2 linked regions of the Euzebya sp. genome follow. The protein of the gene in region 1 interacts with the protein of each later gene in a pairwise test. Links are inferred from orthologs where the notes say so. Each region holds a gene or a part of one and is shown in the gene's direction. Other genes may lie near its edges.

Region 1 (3,635 bases):
CCTCGACGAACGCCAGGCCGCTGCGATGTGCTACACGTCCGGCACCACGGGGAACCCGAAGGGCGTGGTGTACAGCCACCGGTCGGCGACGTTGCACTCCCTCGGGTCGCTGTTCGCCGACACCCTCGCCATCAGCGAGCGGGACGTGGTCATGCCGATCGTCCCGCAGTTCCACGCGAACGCGTGGGGGACGATCTACGCCGCGCTGATGGCCGGCGCGTCCCTCGCCATGCCGTCGCTCCACATGGATCCCGAGTCGATCACCCGGCTGGTGGAGGAGGCGGGCGTGACGATGTCCGCCGCCGTGCCGACGGTCTGGTTCGGCGTGCTCGAGGCCGTGCGGAGCGGACAGATCGACCCCGCGCGGCTGTCGACCCTGGAGCGGATCGCCTGCGGGGGCTCGGCGGTGCCCGAGGGGCTGATGCGCGGCTTCGACGAGCTCGGCATCCGCATCGTCCACGCGTGGGGGATGACCGAGACGTCACCGCTCGGGACCGTCGCCACGGTCAAGTCGACGATCCCGGCGGACGACGAGATGCGCACGCGGCTGACCCAGGGGATCGTCATGCCGCCGCTGCGGGTCCGCGTGGTCACCGAGGACGGCTCGGTCGCGGACTGGGACGGCGAGACGATGGGCGAGCTCGAGATCAGCGGCCCCTGGATCGCCGACGCCTACTACGACCCGGAGCAGCCGGACGGGCGCGGCGGGCAGGAGTCCTTCGCGACCGACCCCGACGGGACCCGGTGGCTGCGGACCGGCGACGTCGCGGTCATCGACGCCGAGGGGTACGTGCGCCTCACCGATCGGATGAAGGACCTGGTGAAGTCCGGCGGCGAGTGGATCTCCACCGTCGACCTCGAGAACCACCTGATCGGCCACCCGAAGGTCGCCGAGGCGGCGGTCATCGCGGTGCCGCACCCGCGGTGGGACGAGCGCCCCGTCGCCTGCGTCGTGAAGGCCGACGAGAGCCTGACCGCCGAGGAGCTGCTCGACCACGCCGCGGAGCGCTTCGCCAAGTGGCAGCTGCCCGACGAGATCATCTTCATCGACGAGGTGCCGAAGACCAGCGTCGGCAAGTTCGACAAGAAGGTCCTGCGGTCCCGCTTCGCCGACCACCAGCTGCCCAGCTGATGGATGCGCTGACCTGCCTGCTCGAGCGGCGGTCGATCCCGCGGCTCGTCTCCCCGGCGCCCGACGACGCCGAGCTCCGCCGGATGCTCGAGGCCGCCGTGGCGGCGCCCGACCACGGCCAGCTGCGGCCGTGGCGCTTCGTGGTGTTCCGTGACGAGGGGTTGGCCGACCTCGGCGCCGTCTTCGCCCAGGCGCACGCCGCACGCGAGCCCGACGCCGACGCCGGGGCGATCGAGAAGACCGCCGCCAAGCCGTTGCGCGCGCCGCTGGTCGTCGCGGTGGTCTGCACGCCGGTCCCGGTCGACGAGGCGTGGAACGCGAAGGCCATCCCGACGTGGGAGCAGACCGCCGCCGTGGCCGCCGCCACCCAGAACCTGTGCCTGGCCGCCCACGCCATGGGCTTCGGCGCGATGTGGCGCACGGGCTGGTTCGGCGACGCACCCGAGGTCCGGACGGCGCTGGGGCTCGCCCCGACCGACCAGGTCGTCGCGTGGGTGTACCTCGGCAGCGTCCCGCAGTCCGCGACCCTGCCGCCCCGTCGGCCCACGGAGCTCGACGACCGGATCACCACGTGGGGGTGAGGGGTCGGTGGGCCTGAGCTGGGCCTACCGGATCGCCGGTGTCGGGCTCGACGAGGTGTCCGACGCGCTGGACGTGGCCGGGATCGAGCCGGCGGGGATCAGCGAGGAGGCCGGCGTCACCACCGCCTGGTTCCCCGAGCGGCTGGCCGGCGACCTGCCCCTCGACGGCCGCTGGGAGGCCGTCGCCGACGAGGACTGGTCCGAGCGCTGGAAGGACGGGCTCGAACCGGTCACGGTCGGCCGGGTGACGGTGACGGTGCCGTGGCTGGCGCCGGAGGGACCGGTCCTCTCCCAGCCGGACCACGTCGTGCTGGTCATCGAGCCGGGCATGGCCTTCGGCACCGGGCACCACGAGACCACCGCGGCGTGCCTGGCCGCCCTGCAGGACCGCGACCTCGTCGGCCGGCGCCTCGTCGACGGGCACGTGGTCGACGTCGGGACGGGGACGGGGGTGCTGGCCCTGGCGGCCCGTGCGCTCGGTGCGGCGTCGGTCACGGCCGTGGACACCGACCCCGAGGCGATCGCGGTCGCCCGGGCGAACCTGGCCGCCCACGGGCTCGAGGGGATCGACCTGCGGGAGGGGTCGACCGAGGCGGTGGACCGTCCCGGCGACGTCGTCGTGGCCAACATCATCACCGACCTGCTGCTGGCGCTCGTGCCCGACCTGGTGGCGCTGGTCGCACCGGGGGGGGTCCTCGTCGCGTCGGGCATCGCCGCGGACCGCGTCGAGGAGGTCCGGGCGACCGTCGCCGCCGCCGGTGTCGAGACCACCCCGCGGGTCGGGCGGGAGTGGGCGGTCCTGGTCGGGCAGCGCTCGGCGTAGCCCACCGGTGCCGTAGGCGGCGACGAGCAGCGGGGCCCGGGAACTGCCAAGGCCCCAGGATCGCTCCTGGGGCCTTGGAGGTCGTGTCGGGCCGCCGCGCCCGACACGGCCGCCGGTGGGGACGAACCGCCGCGTCCGTCCCGTCGGCGTCGGGATGGGTCTCGCGCCCCCTCTACGTTCGCCGTGCGACCGGCGATCTCCTCCCCGACTTCGCGAACCGCACGAGATCTCCCTCAGCCGGGCCGGTCGAGGAAGTCGAGCAGCCCACCGCCGAGGGCTGCCCCGAGCAGCTCGCGGGGGTCGCCCCGCCAGGTGACGTCGACCGTGATGACCTCGCCGCGCGCCAGGGAGCCACCGGCCTCGAGGAGCGGTGCCCCGTCCTCGCCCAGCGGCCCCGCCGTCCGGACCCGGACCGCGGCGGCCACCGCCTCGGCCTGGGTCACCTCCTCGCCGGTCACGAGCACGACCTGGCCGGTCCCCTCCTCCTCGACGGCCGTCAGCGCGGCGACGTCGACCGGTGGCAGGTCCGCGGCCTCGACCACGGGAGCGGGAGGGGAGCCGAGGGCCGGGTGGAGGAGGGCGATGTCGACCGCTGCCAGCACCTCCGGCGGGACCCCAAGACCCTCGCCGCCCCCGATCACGCGGCGGACCTGCGCGTCCCCGCCGACCACGACCCGGTCCCCGCCGACCGCCACCACGGGGACGCCCGCGAACCCCGTCACCCCACCGGTCCGGTGAAGCACCTGCCAGCCGTCGGGAGACGCCACGGGTGCGAAGCCGACGTCTGCGAGCCGATCGGCGACCCCCGCCACGTCACCGAGCACCACCCGGAGGGACGGGGCGGGGGTGCGCGCGGTGACGTCGACGTCATCGACTGCGAGGCCGAGCTGGTCGACGAGCAGGGCGTCGCCCGCCGCTCCCCGCTGGACCAGCAACCCGTCGGCGGCGACGTCGGCGGGCACCGCCGCGACGGCACGGGCGAGGACCCCGCCGTCGGGGGCGGACGTCCCGCAGCCCGCGACGACGGCGACGAGGGACACCCCGAGGACCGCTCGTACGACCGCCTGGCGCGCACGCGCCGCGGCACCCCGGTTCCACA
Region 2 (4,409 bases), on another replicon or contig:
CCCGCGAGCTCGGCGGGTGGGGCATCCGGGTGAACGCCGTCGTCGTCGGCCACATCGAGACGCGGCTGACCCAGGCGCTGCCCGACGGCGTCGCGCTGCCGAGCCGCGACCACCCCGGACTGCCCGAGCCCGTCCGGCAGATGGCTGCCGCCACCACCGCCCTGGGGCGCTTCGGCCACCCGGACGAGGTCGCCGCGGTCCACGCCTTCCTGTCAGGCCCCGGCGCGGACTACGTCACCGGCGCGGTGATCCCCGTGACCGGCGGGTTGATCGGCACCTGAACGGCCGTGGACACGTCGGAGGGGTGGACCTAGACTCGTCCGTCCCACCGCCCAGTGGCGGTGGGATTTCCACTGCTCGAGCGCAGGGCCGGTTCAGGTGACGTGATCGTCGCAGGACGCCACCCTGGGACGAGCACCCCCCAGGGGCGTAGCTCAATTGGTAGAGCGGCGGTCTCCAAAACCGCAGGCCGGGGGTTCGATTCCCTCCGCCCCTGCTCCCCACAGACCGCCCGGACCACCACCCCGTCGACGGACGCGCACAGCCAGCCCGCCCGCACGGCCCGGGGCAGCCACGCACAGTCCACGCACGCCCGACCCGCAACCGATCAGGCCCACGATGAGCGACACAACCAACAGCGGTGCCCCGAAGGCGCGCACCGGCCCGGCCCAGTTCCTGAGGGAGGTGCGGACCGAGCTCCGGCGCGTCGCGTGGCCGTCGCGCGGCGAGGTCGTCCAGTACTCCCTGATCGTGCTGGTGACGACCCTCATCATCGGCGCGTTCATCTTCGGGCTCGACCAGCTGTTCGGCCAGCTCGTCTTCTGGATCTTCGGGTGAGCGACATGAGCGACGAGCCCACCCCGACGCCCGCCGAGGCCCAGTCCGACACCGCCCCCGCCGACACCGTCCCCGCCGACGCCGTGGCCGAGGACACCCAGCCGGCTGAGGGGACCGACGCCGCCGACGCGGTCCAGCAGGACGAGCCCGCGGAGACCACCGCCGACGAGGATGCCGCCGCGGCGTCAGAGGCCGAGTCCGAGGACGACCTCGACGACCTGCTGAGCGCCGCAGGTGCCGACTCCGCCGTCGACACCGACCCGGCCGCCGAGGGCCCCGTCGAGCTCGAGGAGGAGGACGCGGCCGACGCCGACGTCGAGCAGGACGCCGTCCCCGCAGAGCCCGCCCCCAAGCGCCGACCCAACCCGATGCTGTTGCCGGGCGACTACTACGTCGTCCACACCTACGCGGGGTACGAGGCGAAGGTGAAGGAGAACCTCGCCAGCCGGATCCAGTCCATGAACATGGACGACCGGATCTACGAGGTCATCATCCCGACCGAGGACGCCGTCGAGATCAAGGGCGGCAAGAAGCAGCAGGTCAAGAAGAAGGTCTTCCCCGGCTACGTGCTGGTGCGCATGGATCTCGACGACGAGTCCTGGTACGTCGTGCGCAACACCCCCGCCGTCACCGGCTTCGTCGGCCCCCCCGGCACCCGTCCGGTCCCCCTCTCGCGCAGCGAGGTCGAGAAGATCCTCGTCCAGCCGGAGGAGGAGGACGAGGCAGCGCCCGGCGAGAGCAAGGTCAAGAAGACCGTCATCGACTACGAGGTGGACGAGAACGTCCGCGTCACGTCCGGCCCCTTCGCCGACTTCACCGGGACGATCTCCGAGATCAACGCCGACCAGGAGAAGCTCAAGGTCCTGGTGTCGATCTTCGGCCGCGAGACCCCCGTCGAGCTGACCTTCGACCAGGTCGCGAAGCTCTGAGCGCGCCCCCGCGGCGTGACCCCCTAGACCCCCACCCAACCCGTTGTGGGAGGGCCTGACGGCCCACTTGCACCACGAAGGAGACACCCACCATGGCCAAGAAGGTCGTCGGCCTCATCAAGCTCCAGATCCCCGCGGGGCAGGCAACCCCCGCCCCGCCCGTCGGTCCCGCGCTGGGTCAGCACGGCGTGAACATCATGGAGTTCTGCAAGGCCTACAACGACAGGACCCAGGCCCAGACCGGGAACGTCATCCCGGTCGAGATCACGGTCTACGAGGACCGGTCCTTCAGCTTCATCACCAAGACCCCCCCGGCGGCCAAGCTGCTGCTCAAGGCCGCGAGCCTCGAGAAGGGGTCCGGCGAGCCGAACCGCAACAAGGTCGGCCAGATCTCCCGCGGCTCGGTCCGCGAGATCGCCGAGATGAAGATGCCGGACCTCAACGCCAACGACCTCGACGCCGCCACCAAGATCATCGAGGGCACCGCGCGCTCGATGGGCCTCGTGGTCGTCGACTGACACCGGCGTCAGCACACCCAACCCGACGTGGGAGGGCGCGGACAGCGTCCGCCTGCACCACTTAGGAGCACACCATGGCAAAGCGAGGAAAGCGGTACGAGGCGGCCCTGGCCAAGATCGACCGCGAGCGCGAGTACAGCCCGTCCGACGCGATGCGGTTGGTCAAGGAGACGACCACCGTCTCCTACGACGCCACCGTCGAGATCGCCGTCCGGCTGGGCGTCGACCCCCGCAAGGCCGACCAGATGGTCCGCGGGTCCGTCATCATGCCGTCCGGCACGGGCAAGACCATGCGCGTCGCGGTCTTCGCCGAGGGGCCCAAGGCCACCGAGGCGACCGAGGCGGGCGCCGACATCGTCGGTTCCGACACCCTGGTCGAGATGATCGAGGCCGGTGACCTCGACTTCGACGTCCTGATCGCCACCCCGGACCAGATGGGGAAGGTCGGGCGCTTCGGGAAGGTGCTCGGCCCCCGCGGCCTGATGCCCAACCCGAAGACCGGCACGGTCACGATGGACGTCGAGAAGGCCGTCGGCGACGCGAAGGGCGGCAAGGTCGACTTCCGCGTCGACCGCCAGGGCAACGTCCACGTGCCGATCGGCAAGGCGTCCTTCACCGCCGACCAGCTGTGGGCCAACTACAACGCCACGATGGAGGAGCTGCACCGGTTGAAGCCGGCGTCCGCGAAGGGCCGCTACATGCGGTCCATCGCGGTGTCGACCTCCCAGGGGCCCGCGATCCGCATCGAGCCGCGCACCCGCGACGAGTTCGAGGACGCCATGGCGGATGCCCCCGCCGAGGTCACCCCCGTCTAGCCCTGCCCGACGGTCTGGTCGGCCACCAACCCCGGAGGTGCCCGTGACCGCAGCGGACGTCGATGCGCTGCTGCGACGGCCCTTCGACCACTACGCGCGCTACCGGCTCGCCGCCGACGTGGTCCTCGCGACCGCCGGCCCGGATGCCCGGGTCCTCGACCTCGGCGGCGGGCCGGGGTCGCTCCAGGCGTTCCTGCCGGACGCGGCGGTCACCTCGACCGACATCGAGGCGCCGTCGTCGTGGCACGCCCAGGCCCCCTCCCTGGTGCTCGCCGACGGCGCGGCGCTGCCCTTCGCCGACGACGCGTTCGACGTCGTGGTGACCCTCGACACCCTCGAGCACGTCGTCCCCGCCTCGCGGGCCGCGTTCCTCGAGGAGGTGGCCCGCGTCGCCGGCAGGTGGGCGCTCGTCGTCTGCCCCTTCGACACCCCGGGGGTCGCCGACGCCGACATCGCACTGCGCGCCTACGTCCGCAACCGCTTCGCGCCCGACCTGCCGACGATCGCGATCCTCGACGAGCACATCGGCTACGGGCACCCGGACCTCGACGCCAGCCGCGACCGGCTGGCCCGCCACGGCCCGGTGGCGCCCATCCCGAGCGGCCGGCTGGACCGCTGGTTCGCGGGCATGCTCGCCTTCTTCCACCTCCTCGCCCTCGGCGACGACGAGCCGGTCGAGGTCGTCCAGCGGTTCTACAACCGCACCTTCTACGCAGCCGACCTCGCCGCCCCCTCCTACCGCCACGGGCTGCTGCTCCGCACCTCCGACGAGGCGGTGGATCCCGCCGACGTGGTCGCGCCGATGCTCGAGCGCGCCGCCGCGGACCCCGCGGCGGACGCCGACCTCAGCCTCCTGCGGGTCGTGCTGGCCGAGTCCCTCGTGGCCTCCACCCAGCGCGCCCGCGCGGACAGCGTCGACGCGCACCAGCGCAGCGCCGCGCTCGAGGACGAGCTGGCCGCCGCGGTCGCCGCCGCGGACCGCGCCCGCGCCGACGCCGCGGCCGCGGAGGCGGCACGTGCGGCGGAGACAGCCGCCCGCGAGGCGCTCCAGGCGAGCCACGACGAGCTCGCGGCCTTCCGGGACGCCGTGATCGCACATCCGCTGATGCGGGTGCGGCGCCTCCTGCGCCGTCTGGCGCGATGACGTCCGAGGGGGTCACCCCCAACCCGCCGGCGTTCGAGGCAGCGGTCCGCGCCCACCTCGCCCCCCACCGTGAGCAGTTCAACTACGACGCGCTGGTGCACACGGCCCTCGACAACGCGCGGTTCCACCGCTGGGCGGCCCTCGTCGACCGGTTCCGCCCCCTCGA

Evidence for each region.
Region 2: the proteins of ACEQ2X_RS13940 (region 1) and rplK interact in binary tests that used the Escherichia coli proteins (3 or more experiments, as listed by UniProt). The link is inferred for Euzebya sp. from one-to-one orthologs.

Annotation. Positions count from the first base shown.
Region 1 is NZ_CAXQBR010000065.1:87,215-90,849, reverse strand. What follows is about bases 842-3,628. They hold ACEQ2X_RS13940 (50S ribosomal protein L11 methyltransferase), read left to right. Parts: upstream 842-1,720; coding sequence 1,721-2,536; downstream 2,537-3,628. Other genes in these bases: ACEQ2X_RS13935 (hypothetical protein), read right to left, coding at 2,770-3,576; ACEQ2X_RS13945 (nitroreductase), read left to right, coding at 1,132-1,713; ACEQ2X_RS13950 (long-chain fatty acid--CoA ligase), read left to right, coding at 842-1,132. Also shown: more of ACEQ2X_RS13950, read left to right, coding at 1-841. UniProt on the Escherichia coli protein: Methylates ribosomal protein L11.
Region 2 is NZ_CAXQBR010000080.1:11,556-15,964, reverse strand. The notes cover bases 671-3,571. They hold rplK (50S ribosomal protein L11), read left to right. Parts: upstream 671-1,858; coding sequence 1,859-2,284; downstream 2,285-3,571. Other genes in these bases: ACEQ2X_RS17810 (class I SAM-dependent methyltransferase), read left to right, coding at 3,143-3,571; rplA (50S ribosomal protein L1), read left to right, coding at 2,359-3,099; nusG (transcription termination/antitermination protein NusG), read left to right, coding at 843-1,766; secE (preprotein translocase subunit SecE), read left to right, coding at 671-837. In the rest of the region: more of secE, read left to right, coding at 619-670; more of ACEQ2X_RS17810, read left to right, coding at 3,572-4,243; ACEQ2X_RS17805 (methyltransferase domain-containing protein), read left to right, coding at 4,240-4,409. UniProt on the Escherichia coli protein: Forms part of the ribosomal stalk which helps the ribosome interact with GTP-bound translation factors.